4 regions of the Vibrio navarrensis genome follow, and region 1 is predicted to be linked to each of the others. Evidence: predicted binding sites of a transcription regulator. Region 1 holds the regulator's gene; each other region holds the start of a gene.
What was found. The regulator PurR, encoded in region 1, represses purine synthesis genes. The targets are predictions, from matches to a motif close to TNANGNAAACGTTTNCNTNA.
Positions count from the first base shown of each region.

Region 2: a site for PurR is predicted at 1,980-1,999, ahead of purL (phosphoribosylformylglycinamidine synthase). Genes of this name have one in related genera too.
Region 3: a site for PurR is predicted at 1,867-1,886, ahead of glyA (serine hydroxymethyltransferase). Genes of this name have one in related genera too.
Region 4: a site for PurR is predicted at 1,726-1,745, ahead of I3X05_RS03335 (NCS2 family permease). Genes of this name have one in related genera too.

Region 1 is NZ_CP065217.1:1,143,848-1,147,412, reverse strand. It holds gene torD (molecular chaperone TorD) at 142-786, shown strand; gene purR (HTH-type transcriptional repressor PurR) at 1,090-2,094, shown strand; cyclic di-GMP riboswitch class I at 2,286-2,374, shown strand; gene I3X05_RS05170 (TfoX/Sxy family DNA transformation protein) at 2,493-3,086, shown strand; gene I3X05_RS05165 (TVP38/TMEM64 family protein) at 3,239-3,565, shown strand, end outside.
Region 2 is NZ_CP065217.1:742,151-745,715, reverse strand. It holds gene purL (phosphoribosylformylglycinamidine synthase) at 1-1,839, opposite strand, end outside; gene mltF (membrane-bound lytic murein transglycosylase MltF) at 2,135-3,565, shown strand, end outside.
Region 3 is NZ_CP065217.1:796,675-800,239, forward strand. It holds gene I3X05_RS03540 (transcriptional regulator) at 1-911, opposite strand, end outside; gene I3X05_RS03545 (YitT family protein) at 996-1,595, opposite strand; gene glyA (serine hydroxymethyltransferase) at 1,942-3,192, shown strand; gene I3X05_RS03555 (hypothetical protein) at 3,268-3,565, opposite strand, start outside.
Region 4 is NZ_CP065217.1:750,867-754,431, forward strand. It holds gene I3X05_RS03330 (aminoacyl-histidine dipeptidase) at 1-747, opposite strand, end outside; gene I3X05_RS03335 (NCS2 family permease) at 1,766-3,055, shown strand; gene tet(34) (oxytetracycline resistance phosphoribosyltransferase domain-containing protein Tet(34)) at 3,198-3,565, shown strand, end outside.

The DNA of each region.
Region 1 (3,565 bases):
CTTTTATTGATTCAAGACAAGCTTATTTTTCACCCATTTACAAGCCGACATATAATTAAATAATCCATTAATAATCAGGGTGACCGCTGTTCATTTTTATTGGTTAAACTAATAAGAGAAACCTTGAGGAGCACAAAGAAAATGCAAGAGATCAAAGCCTTCAACGAAAAGCGTGCCGAAATTTACTGGTGGCTTTCAAGCCTTTTCGCCAAAGAGTTGAGCCAAGTGGAACTGGACAAATATCACAGCGCAGAGATTCGCTCATTTCTTTGTGGTTTAGCAGAAAATGACCGTTTGCGGGTTGAAGTGCAGCAACTGGTACAAACGTTGAATAAACTGCTTGAGCGTAAAGATGCTCAACTTGAACTGGCCGCAGACTTTTGCGATCTGTTTCTGAAAAGCGCAAAACATGGCGCTCTACCCTACGCTTCCGTTTACCTCGACCAATCAGGGTTACTCAACGCCGAACCAGCCAGAATGATGGAAAAGCTGATGACAGAGCACGGCGTGAGAGTGAGCGACACTCTCAATGAACCTGCGGATCATCTCGCTATTCAACTGGATTTTTTAGGCCATCTGATTATCCGTTCGAATGAGCTGGAGCAAGAGCGCCATATGGAAGCCGCCTTTGCCAAGCAGCAACAGTTCATTGAAGATATGCTGCTGTCTTGGCTGCCGCAATTTCACCAGCAGTGTCTTCAACACGACCAGTTTGACTTCTACACCAGCGTTGCAAAACTATTAATTGCATTTTGTAAACTGGACAGTGACTATTTACTTGGATAATAATTACAGGCCTATCAATAGAGCAATCACTCGACTGAAGATTAACCAATAAAGTGTGAACACGGATACAATATTCGCGTGCTGAGCTGGTTGCCTGCTGACGTATCTCGATATAAAATTGAGACCGCAAACGATAAAATATGAATTTAATGCAAACCGCTGAAAAACAGCGGTTTTTGTGTTTTTTTAGCTAAGCTGCTGCTTTTCTTGGGTCTCTCCATGTTCAAGACCGATTCGAAGAAAGGTAGCAAGAGCGTTACCCGGCTCAATGTTCCCCGCGGTAACCTTGGACAGGACAAAATTATGGCCACAATTAAAGATGTCGCACGTTTAGCCGGCGTATCAACCACGACAGTTTCACACGTGATCAATAAAACCCGCTTTGTTGCAGAAACAACGCAAGAAAAAGTGATGAAGGCGGTGGATGAACTCAATTACGCGCCTAGCGCCGTCGCACGCAGCTTGAAATGCAATACGACTCGTACTATTGGCATGCTCGTTACTCAGTCAACCAATCTCTTTTTCTCTGAAGTGATTGACGGCGTAGAAAGCTACTGCTACCGCCAAGGCTATACCTTGATTCTATGTAACACTGGTGGCATCTATGAAAAGCAGCGCGACTATATCCGCATGCTGGCTGAAAAACGCGTCGACGGTATCTTGGTGATGTGTTCAGATTTGACCGAAGAGCTGCGTGAAATGCTCGATAGACACGCCGATATTCCAAAAGTAATCATGGACTGGGGCCCGATTAGCTCGCAAGCCGACAAGATCATCGACAACTCAGAAGAAGGTGGCTATCTCGCAACCAAATATCTGATTGATAACGGTCACAGCAAAATTGCCTGCCTGAGCGGTCATTTCGAAAAAGCCGCGTGTCAGGAGCGAATTCTTGGTTTTAAACGCGCAATGGCAGAGGCAAACCTAGCGGTCAATCAAGATTGGATCTTAGAAGGTAACTTTGAATGTGATACAGCCGTATTGGTCGCTGATAAGATCGCCTCTTGGGACGATCGTCCAACGGCCATTTTCTGCTTTAACGACACCATGGCACTTGGCCTAATGAGCCGTTTGCAACAGCTCGGTATCCGTATTCCTGAAGACATGTCGGTGATCGGTTACGACAATATTGAACTGGCCGAGTACTTCTCTCCGCCGCTTACCACCATTCACCAACCAAAACGTCGTGTCGGTAAAAATGCATTTGAAATTCTACTTGAGCGCATTAAAGACAAAGAGCACGATAAACGCATTTTTGAGATGCATCCAGAAATCGTTATTCGCGACACAGTTAAAAAACTGAACTGACATTGTTAAAAAATAGACGCTATTCGGCGTCTATTTTTTTGTGTCAAAACAAAATCATTATTGTGACAAATAACAAGATATTTTCGTACACGAGTTTTGGCTCATTTTCCGCAAACTATTACCTGAACCAAGATCACACTTTTAATTCTAAAATGTGATGTTAGTCCAATAGAAATCGTATCCTTTAGCTGTCACGCACAGGGCAAACCATCTGAAAAGGTGGGACGCAAAGCCTCCGGCCTAAACCAAATGTTGTTTGGTAGGTAGCGGGGTTCCCGATGGCAAAAATGCATTACATTGAGTTGACTCTCTAATGACATCTTGTATGCATTGGTTTGCTAATCTCTCGGACCTGATTTATGGGTGGCGTAATTATAATTACACCGAGATAACACATCATGGATAAACCGATACTCAAAGATTCAATGAAGCTTTTTGAGCAACTTGGTGCGATAAAATCTCGCTCTATGTTTGGCGGATTCGGCCTTTTTGCAGATGAGACCATGTTTGCATTGGTCGTCAAAGATCAGCTTCATATTCGCGCGGATCAAAACACAACCTCATTGTTCGAAAAACAGGGCCTTAAGCCTTATGTTTACAAAAAACGTGGCTTCCCTGTTGTTACCAAATACTACGCGGTAACCGATTCCCTTTGGGATAACAAGACTGCACTGATGAGCGTCGCAAGACAAGCTTTGGACAGCGCCCGAAAAGAGAAAGAGCTTCAAGCCGTTGCCAAACCCGATCGTCTGAAAGATTTGCCAAATCTAAGGCTGGCGACTGAGCGCATGCTGAAAAAAGCAGGTATTGAAACGGTTGAGCAGTTGGAAATGCACGGTTCTGTTGGGGCTTATGAAGCGATCAAAAACACGCACAGTGGAAGTGTTAGCCTTGAGCTGTTGTGGGCGTTAGAAGGCGCTATCAATGGAACTCACTGGAGCGTCATCCCTCAAAAACGCCGAGATGAGTTAGTTAATAAGCTTTCCTCTTAAGCTTGAGTAAGTTTCTGAAAGCCACCTCTGCAACGAAGTGGCTTTTCTTTACTCCGCTTCCTCTTTACTCTGCTTAGTTTTTTTCGCCTTGCCTGAAATTTTTTTGTGCTTTTCCCTGTCTTAGATTAGAGAATTAAACTTGGAAAAATGCGATGAATAGAAAAATGCTTTTTGGCCTTATTTTAGTCAGTGTGATGGCTATTTTGGTCTACCATTTTGCTCCCTACCTCACTTTAGAAAATGCCAAAGCTCAACAGCAGCTCCTTAGCGACTATATCAGCCAACACTGGCTAACGGCCGCAATCAGTTACTTTGTCCTATACGTCGCTCTGACTGCTTTCTCCATCCCCGGCGCCACTGTCGTTACCTTACTCGGTGCTGCCTTGTTCGGGTTTTGGTTTAGTTTACTGCTCGTCTCTTTCGCGAGCACGGTAGGCGCTACATTAGCTTTTTTAAGCAGTCGATATTTGCTCAGAGAG
Region 2 (3,565 bases), 400 kb from region 1:
GTGCATTTTCGGCGGCTTGCCAAGCAGAATGTCCATCGGCATATCGATTGGCATGTTATCGAAGTGGCTGTCTTCCAGAGTCAGATGACGCTCTTCCGTCGCCACGCCCACCACTGCATAAGGTGCGCGCTCACGCTTACAGATGGCATCAAACATCTCCATGTTCTCCGGCGCAACCGCCAGCACATAACGCTCTTGCGATTCGTTACACCAGATTTCCAGCGGGCTCATGCCCGGTTCATCGTTTGGCACGTCACGCAGTTGGAATTTACCGCCACGATCGCCGTCGTTAACTAGCTCAGGCAGTGCGTTCGAGATACCACCCGCGCCCACATCGTGGATAAACGCGATTGGGTTCGCATCGCCCAGTTGCCAGCAGCGGTCGATCACTTCCTGACAACGACGTTCCATCTCTGGGTTTTCACGTTGTACTGAAGCAAAATCCAAATCTTCTGCCGACTGACCCGACGCCATGGAAGACGCCGCACCGCCGCCCAGGCCGATGTTCATCGCCGGACCGCCCAGCACGATCAGTTTCGCGCCAACCGGGATTTCTTTTTTCTGTACGTGTTCGTCACGAATGTTACCCATACCGCCAGCAATCATGATTGGCTTGTGGTAACCACGGATCTCTTCACCCGCGTGTGAGGTGACTTTCTCTTCATAAGTACGGAAGTAACCCAGCAGGTTTGGACGACCAAATTCGTTGTTGAATGCCGCGCCGCCCAGAGGACCTTCAATCATGATATCCAGCGCGCTGACGATGCGGCTTGGTTTACCAAAATCACTTTCCCAAGGCTGAACGAAGTTAGGGATGCGCAGGTTAGATACCGTAAAGCCCACCAGACCCGCTTTTGGCTTACCGCCGATACCCGTTGCGCCTTCATCACGAATTTCACCGCCGCTACCTGTTGACGCACCTGGCCAAGGCGAAATCGCCGTTGGGTGGTTGTGCGTTTCCACTTTCATCAGAATGTGGGCATCTTCGTGGTGGTAAGTGTATTGACGCGAGTCCGGATCAGGGAAGAAACGGCCGACTTTCGAACCGGTCATCACCGCTGCGTTATCTTTGTAAGCAGACAGCACGTGATCCGGCGTGGTTTCGAAGGTGTTCTTGATCATCTTGAACAGCGATTTGTCCTGATCAACACCGTCGATCGTCCAATCCGCATTGAAAATTTTGTGTCGGCAGTGCTCAGAGTTTGCCTGAGCAAACATCATCAGCTCGATGTCATTCGGGTTACGATCCAGCTTGATGAAGTTCTCCACCAAGTAATCAATTTCATCTTCCGCCAGAGCTAGACCAAGGGAAACGTTGGCTTCTTCTAGCGCAACACGACCACCAGAGAGGATATCCACCTGAGTCATTGGCGCGGGTTCTGCCACACTGAATAGCGCTTGTGCCGCGTCGAGTTCCGTGAACACCACTTCCATCATGCGATCGTGAAGCAAGGCTTTCAGAGTGGTTACCTGCGCGTCAGTCAGCGCCGTTTCGCTCTCAACGTAGTATGCCGTGCCGCGTTCCAGACGTTTGATCGACGCCAGGCCACAGTTGTGCGCAATGTCGGTTGCTTTAGAAGACCAAGGAGAAATAGTGCCCGGACGAGGCGTCACCAGCAGGAGTAAACCCTGTGGCTCGTGTTCTTGAATGGTTGGACCGTAAGTCAGCAGCTTCTCTAACTTTTCCAGTTCCTGAGCATCTAACTCGGTTTTGAGGTCGGCAAAGTGCATGAACTCAGCGTAAATACCGCTCACAGGCAGGGCTTGTTCACGACAAAGTTCCAGTAGTTTGTTAACACGAAACTCAGAAAGAGCTGGGGAGCCACGCAAAATTCTCATGTGCTTAGGTCTCTTATGCAATTGATTAAGGTGATATTGGAATAAATTCAAAAGCTTAATGAAAAACTTGCGAACTTATGCCGATTCCACCTCTCCTTTGCGGGCGCATTATAAAGGATTTGTTTTTGTGATGTAACAGCAAAAGCAACCGTTTGCGTCATTTTTTTTGTCAAACTGGCAATACAGGCAAAATGTTCTGTCGCTTGAACATCGGCGATGAGAAATCAGGCTTTTACTTTGCCAGTGCTGCGAGCTTTGATATAAAGGGACCAATTGCTTCTTGAGAATATCGTTAATGCGCTTGATCCCGTTAGCCAGAATCCGCCACTATCTTCTACTCTCGGCCGCCGTGCTGATACTCTCTGCCTGTCAGATAGAGTCAAAACCCGCCAGCGAGCTGGATCAGATCAAACAACGTGGCGTACTGCGCGTGGGAACGCTCAATAACCAGCTCTCTTACTACATCGGCCCCGATGGTCAAGCCGGTTTAGATTATGAACTGGCCCGTCAATTTGCTGATCAACTCGGCGTGCGTTTGGAAATCAAACCCGCTTACCGCCAAGCCGAGCTATTTCCTATGCTCAAGCGTGGTGATATTGACCTGATCGCGACCGGATTGAGCCAAAGCAAAAATGCCGTTAACCAGTTTCGCCCGGGACCTGCGTATTACTACGTCAGCCAACAAGTGGTGTACAAGAATGGCGATTTACGCCCGCGCAATCTTGAGCAGCTCATTAGCTACCAATCAGAAAAACAACAGAACACCAGCAGCGAAGCGCAAGACGATGACAGCATCAATGACGCCGCTGCCGCTACGTTACAAGTGGTTAAACAATCTCAGTACGCTCCCACGCTCAGAAGATTGCAGAAGGATTACCCCGAGCTTGCCTTCCAAGTGATCTCCAACGCTGACACCAACGATCTGCTGAAAAAGGTTTCGCAAGGTGAACTGCGTTTTACCGTGACCGATTCGGTTGAGCTCTCTCTTGCCCAGCGTTTGTATCCAGACCTTGCTCTGGCTTTTGAGCTGACGGAAGATCAGCCCGTCTCTTGGTTTGTGCGCCGCTCGCCAGATGAGTCGCTGTACGCCATGTTGATCGAGTTCTTTGGCGATGTGAACCAATCGGGGGAGCTGGCGCGTCTGGAAGAAAAGTACATCGGCCACATCGGCTCCTTTGATTATGTCGACACGCGTGCCTTTATTCGTGCGCTCGACAGCCGCTTACCGAAATGGGCACCGCTGTTTGAGCAATATTCGGCGGAATTTGACTGGCGTTTGATCGCTGCATTGGCCTATCAAGAGTCCCATTGGAACCCGCTGGCTAAATCACCAACGGGTGTGCGCGGCATGATGATGTTGACCCTACCTACGGCGAAAAGCGTTGGGGTGAGAAATCGCCTCGATCCGGAACAATCGATCAAAGGCGGTGTTGAGTATCTGCGTCGTATTGTCTCGCGAGTGCCAGAGTCGATTCCCCAGCATGAGAAAATTTGGTTTGCCTTGGCTTCTTACAATGTTGGCTTTGGTCACATGATGGACGCGCGCCGTTTGACTAAAAAACAGGGCGCTAACCCCGACTCTTGGGGCGATGTCAAAGAGAGATTGCCACTGCTAAGGCAGAAGAAATATTTTAGCCAAACCCGCTACGGCTTTGCCCGTGGTGATGAGGCAAGAAATTACGTGGAAAACATTCGCCGCTACTATCAGTCGATCATCGGTCATGTG
Region 3 (3,565 bases), 350 kb from region 1:
AGTAAACTGCTGCTGAGATCTTCAACATCCAGCAAATAAATGGCTTTAAACACCACCTTCTCTGATCTGGAAGACTGAATCCGTGCTTCAGCTTGGAGATGCTGTTGGTCTTGCGTGTCTTTTAAGCGAATGTTCAATACGTAGTCACTACGACGAACATTTTTGGCACCAGGGAAATAAGGGCCGTGTTCGAGTGGAGAAACGAAATAATCTGGCGAGTCCTGATTGACGATATCGGTGTATGGATACTCAATCTGTTGCTCTAAGATCAGTGCTTTGATCGCTTTGCGATGTGAGCTCGCTATAGGCCCAATGGCATCGACTCGATTGAGCAACAACTCTCGCAGTTGAATCGCTTGATGCTCACGCGCTTTTTCGATGGCTGTCTGCTTCTCATGCCAATAAAGGTAACTCAAGGTGCATGCGACTAGTGCGAATACGGCGCACAGCAAAGAGAGAAGACGTATTGTCTGGGGATAGCGTGAGAAAATTTTAGTCTCTGGTTGCGGGGAGGCGCTAGACGATGGTTCGGCAGCGGGATCAGGAGATGGCGTTTTCAGGGCGATATGACCCAAACTGAAGAAGTAACCTTTACGCGGATAAGTGACGAGGATCTTGGTGGCGTCTTCCGCGGGTAAGTGTTTCTGTAGCAGGGCTCTTAACGTTGAAATGCGGTTAGTAAGAACATTGCGCGAGATGAAATCGCTTTGCCAAATGGTCTGAATGATGGCGTCGGCAGAGAGAGGCTCACCGACATGGGTAAGAAGCAGTTCAACTAACTCGGCTGTTCTAGGTTCGAGATCGATGATTTCGTCGTCGAGAGCAAGCGTTCTGGTGATAGGGTCATATTCTAACTGGCTGATTAGAATATGACATTGTTGCTCTTTTGCTGTGGTTAAAAAGTCTTGCATCGCACTGGGTTACTTCATGAACACTGCTGATAGTGTATAGCACTTTCATAAGCCAAAACAGGACAACGCGTCATAAGCATGACGTCAAGAATAATTCACTTTGTAACGGTGGGGCTTATGATTCATGGCAAGCACTAGGTTTAAAGCAAAAGCACCGAGAATCGAGAGTAAAATCGTGTTTGGCGTGACAAAGAAAAACGAGGCCGTCAGAATTGCCGCATCAATCGCCATCTGAGATTTTCCTACCGAAATGCCGAATTTGTCCTGAACATAGAGACACAAGACATTAAAACCACCAAGACTGGAACGGTGACGAAACAAGATGAGCATTCCCAATCCCATGAAAAGGCCGCCAGCAATCGCGCAGTAGACCGGATGGATGTTATCGACAGAAATGACTAAATACAGGTTATCGGCAAAAATAGAGACTAAAGCGCCAGAAATCGCACTATTAAAAGCAAATCGTCTGCCATAACGTCGCCATGCAAGTAAATAGAAAGGGCAGTTGCTCAAAAAGTACAACAATCCAAACGTGAATGGAGTAAACTGGGACACCAGCAATGCGAGCCCCGTAGTGCCACCAGTGAGAAGATGTGCCGATTGCAGAAAGAAGACGCCTTGGGCGACCAGAAAGGTGCCGGTCAAGATAGCAATCCAGTCCTCTTTGTGTGAGTGTTTTTCCATCAGTTCCTAAATTTAATGCGCAATAAGGGGCGAGCATAGTAGTCAAAAGCTGATCTTTTCGGTAGCTAGACGACTAAAATTAGGGTAAACCTATGTAATTGTTGTTTTACAGGGTGTAAAACGAAAATATTGACAGTTGAAGTCGCATCTTTGTCATCATCATCGGTGAAGATGAATCTTCTCAAATGTCATCATGAAAAAACTGCATAAGAAAAGTGAACTTTTCTCTTTATGACCTGGATCAAATTATGTAGAATGCGCGCCATTACGGTGACGAAAACGTTTGCGTTGGGTCATTTGACAGTTTTTTTGCAACTTTCAGTCTAATCTGAGTCAGGAGATACAGATGCTTAAGCGTGATATGAATATCGCTGATTACGATCCGGAGCTATTCGCAGCTATCCAGGAAGAAACCCTTCGTCAGGAAGAGCACATCGAACTGATTGCTTCTGAAAACTACACCAGCCCACGTGTAATGGAAGCGCAAGGTTCTCAGCTAACCAACAAATACGCAGAAGGTTACCCAGGTAAGCGTTACTACGGCGGTTGTGAGTACGTTGATAAAGCAGAAGCTCTGGCGATTGAGCGTGCGTGCCAACTGTTCGGCTGTGAATACGCAAACGTCCAGCCGCACTCGGGATCTCAAGCTAACAGCGCGGTATACATGGCACTGCTTAACCCAGGCGATACCGTGTTGGGCATGAGCCTAGCGCACGGCGGTCACTTGACTCACGGTTCACCAGTTAACTTCTCTGGTAAACACTACAACGTCATCCCTTACGGCATTGATGAAGCAGGCCAAATCAATTACGACGAAATGGAAGCCCTTGCTTTTGAGCACAAACCGAAGATGATCATCGGTGGTTTCTCGGCTTACTCTCAAATTGTTGATTGGAAGCGCATGCGTGAAATCGCGGATAAAGTCGGTGCTTACCTGTTTGTCGATATGGCGCACGTTGCCGGCCTAATTGCGGCAGGCGTTTACCCAACACCCGTTCCACACGCGCACGTTGTGACCACCACAACACACAAAACGCTCGCTGGCCCTCGCGGTGGTTTGATTTTGTCAAACGCAGGCGAAGAGATGTACAAAAAACTGAACTCAGCGGTATTCCCTGGTGGTCAAGGTGGTCCTTTGATGCACGTGATCGCGGGTAAAGCGGTCGCATTTAAAGAAGCGATGGAACCTGAGTTCAAAGCCTACCAAGAGCGCGTGGTGAAAAATGCCAAAGCGATGGTGGCACAATTCCAAGCGCGTGGTTACAAAATCGTATCAAACGGCACTGAAAACCATCTGTTCCTTGTTGATCTGATCGACAAAGAGATCACGGGTAAAGATGCAGATGCCGCTTTGGGTGCAGCAAACATTACGGTAAACAAAAACTCAGTGCCAAACGATCCACGTAGCCCGTTTGTGACTTCTGGTATTCGCGTTGGTACGCCAGCGATCACTCGCCGTGGCTTTACTGAAGCCGATGCTACTAATCTGGCTGATTGGATGTGCGATGTGCTAGATAACATCGGTAATGATGATGTGATTGCAGCGACTAAAGCGAAAGTTTTAGAAATCTGTCAGCGTCTGCCAGTTTACGCATAAGTATTAAAGTAATAAGACAAAGGCTTCCCATGCGGAAGCCTTTTTGTTTACTCAGAAAGATCAATCGAATAGAGATTACTTCTCTTTCGAGATACTCAACAAAGAGCCTGATTTACACTGAAATGAGTAGTAGCTTGACGTCTCGCTAAATTTCCCCAACCCTTCACCATCACAATAATCGATATTGATGTCACGCATGGTGTTAAGCGTTTCTTCGCTGTTCAGCGCAAATTTTGCGCCATCGGCGCAGACAATACGTACACGACCATCTTTGCTCACTGAATAGATTTTGACTTCCGTGTTGCACAATTCAAAAGACGCTTCGCGATAATTATCTTGCGCGGTATTTTGCTGCGCACAACCCGCCAGTAGG
Region 4 (3,565 bases), 390 kb from region 1:
ACGCATGTCGAGTTCATTGGCATGGCCTGCTAAAAAGCGCGCCATCAGTTTGTTTGCGTTGCCACGACCTGTGTGAATATCACAGCCTGAGTGGCCGCCTTTGAGCCCTTTAAGAATCAGCTGGCGGGCGACATAACCTTGTGGTAACGCTTCACGTTGGATATCAAAAAACAGCTCTGCATTAATGCCACCCGCACAGCCCATGTAGACTTCGCCTTCTTGCTCTGAGTCGGTGTTGAGGAGAATCTCACCTTCCAACCAACCTGCTTCAAGGCCAAATGCGCCAGTCATGCCCGCTTCTTCATCAATGGTCAGCAGCACTTCAAGTGGGCCGTGTTTGATCTCGCTTGATGCCAGTACAGCAAGGCAAGAGGCCATGCCGATGCCGTTATCTGCGCCAAGCGTGGTGCCTTTTGCGGTTATCCATTCACCATCGATGTATGGCTGGATAGGATCGCGGGTAAAGTCATGATCGGTGTCTTCATTCTTCTGTGGAACCATATCGATGTGCGCTTGTAGCACAACACCTTTTTTGTTTTCCATACCCGCGGTGGCTGGTTTCTTAATAAATACGTTGCCCGTTGGATCACGGTGAACCTCTAACCCTTGCTCCGTTGCCCAAGTCACTATGTACTGCGCGAGCGCTTCTTCATGTTTAGATGGATGAGGGATAGAACAAATTTTGTCGAAAAACTGCCAAAGGGGAGCGGGGGACAGACTACTGATTTCAGAATGGAATTCAGACACGGATGACTCCTTTACATATTATTTGCCAGATGGCGTACTGCAGCAGACCGATTTCTGCGCATAAATGCCGAGTCTGCTGATAATAAATCAGCAGTAAGCATACCACTAGCAGAGTATGGCGAGTAGTTGCGTTGACGATGCGCTTACAACGAGAGTGTCACATTCTGTGAACGTTCACTTGCTTATTTGTGTACGTTTCGCGGCTTCCTTTCTTTATGCAAAGTTCCGAATGATATTTTTGTAATTTAATTTCGTTAAAAGATTGATGCTAGTCAATAAAAGAAATTTATGTGATAAAAGTCACTAAAAAACTTGTAATAAAATTTCTTTGTGGTATATTTATAACCAACTTCTTAAGCGAAGAAAGAAATGCTCAAAGGATGAGTCCGTTTTATCGCCTCCAAGGAACCGAGAAATCAAACGTGTCTTATTGATTTAGTAAAGGTGATAGTTATGAAAGGTTTAGCTTCTGCAATGTTTTGGTCCAACCACTCGGTTTACACCAGTAACTTTGCTTACCCAACAAGCTTTGGTTACAAATAATCCAGTTAACCAACGGCATGTGACCCTGAACAGTTTGTTCACCCCTATAAATTGGAATTTTCTTTCAGTAATAGTGCTGACATGATTCTACCGCCACTCTTGTTGAGTGGCGTTTTTTTATGCCCGCATTTTGTCCTACCTCGATTTCTCCTCTATGTATTTTATTGACCGCATTTGGTCGGTTTGACCGCATTTTTGTAATGTAAAAACGGCAAAGCGGTCGATTTATTTATTGAAAGTTTATGACATTGTCGATTTTTTCTGCATACCAGTTCTTAAACCTGTTGTTTTTTCTTATTGTTTCCTAAAGAAAAATATCATTCTTCATCGTTCGACTTACTTTTTTCTGTCTTTGAAGCCAGTGAAATCTCGATTCGAGTAAAAAATCTATCTGGAATTTGTTATTTGATAACTTTATAATCGGCAGCCAATCGATTACGCAACCGTTTACTTTTTACTCTTACAGGATTCGATCATGCTCGAAAGGCTATTTAAACTCAGTGAAAATGGCACCAATGTGCGCACTGAGATCATCGCAGGTGTCACCACCTTTTTAACGATGGCTTACATCATTTTTGTTAACCCAGCGATTCTTGCCGATGCAGGAATGGATCGTGGAGCAGTATTTGTTGCAACCTGTCTTGCTGCAGCGATTGGTTGTTTCATTATGGGCTTGTGGGCGAACTATCCGATCGCGCAAGCACCTGGCATGGGCCTGAATGCCTTCTTTACCTACGCGGTGGTGTTAGGCATGGGCTACACTTGGCAAGTCGCGCTGGCGGCGGTGTTTGTCTCTGGTGTGCTGTTCATCTTATTGAGTATTTTTAAGATCCGTGAGTGGATCATCAACTCCATTCCACTTTCATTGAGAACGGGTATTTCAGCGGGTATCGGGCTGTTCTTGGCTTTCATTGCCCTGAAAAATGCAGGTATTGTTGTTGACAACCCAGCAACGCTGGTTTCTCTCGGTCATATTACTTCTCTGGCTCCCGTTCTTGCTTCTGTTGGTTTCTTCCTCACTATCGCCTTAGTACATCGCGGTGTTAAAGGTGCGGTAATGATCGCTATCCTGGCGGTAACCGGATTGGGCCTGGTTTTTGGCGATGTGCAATGGGCTGGTGTGATGTCAACACCGCCAAGTATTGCTCCGACTTTCTTACAGCTAGATTTCTCCGCGGTATTTGAAGTTGGCATGATTTCGGTCGTGTTTGCTTTCCTTTTTGTTGACCTGTTTGATACTGCCGGCACCTTGGTTGGTGTCGCAACCAAAGCTGACCTGATCGAAAAAGATGGTAAGATCCCTCGTCTGAACAAAGCACTGCTAGCGGACTCGACGGCAACTTCGGTTGGCGCACTGCTAGGTACTTCAAACACCACCTCGTATATCGAAAGCGTCTCTGGAGTAGCCGCTGGCGGTCGTACTGGTTTGACAGCGGTCGTGGTGGGTGTGCTGTTCCTGTTGGCACTGTTCTTCTCTCCTCTCGCGGGCATGATCCCAGCTTATGCGACAGCGGGAGCGCTGTTCTACGTGGCAATCTTGATGCTTTCGGGTCTAGTGAGCATTGATTGGCGCGATCTCACTGAAGCGGCGCCAGTGGTAGTAACCTGCCTGCTGATGCCCTTAACGTTCTCTATCGCGGAAGGTATTTCGCTTGGCTTTATCGCTTATGCCGCCATTAAGTTGTTCAGTGGTAAAGGGCGCGATGTCTCTTTGAGTGTGTGGGTGATGGCGGCGATCTTTATCGTTAAGTATCTTTTCGCTTAATAGCTTTTGCTGTTGCGTTCCGGTAGAATAATCGTTTGCGCAGCTCGAAACCCAGACATTCTATTACTTTTCGGGCTCTCATCATGATGAGAGCCCGAAAACCGTTTGGGGCAACAGATTTTCAAATAATTAGGTTATTACAATGAGCAACAAATTCGTTATTACTTGGGATGCCATGCAAACTTACTGCCGCAAACTGGCTGAGCAACAAATGCCAGCAGAGCAGTGGAAAGGTATCTGGGCCGTGAGTCGCGGTGGTTTGGTTCCTGGTGCTATCTTGGCACGTGAGTTGGGTATTCGCTACGTCGACACGATTTGCATCTCTAGCTACGATCATGATCACCAGCGTGACATGACCGTCATCAAAGCGCCAGAAGGCGATGGTGAAGGCTATTTGATCGTTGAAGATTTGGTCGATAGCGGTGATACAGCACGTAAGTTGCGTGAAATGTATCCAAAAGCGAAATTGATTGCTGTGTGTGCCAAGCCATCAGGTAAAGCGCTGCTCGA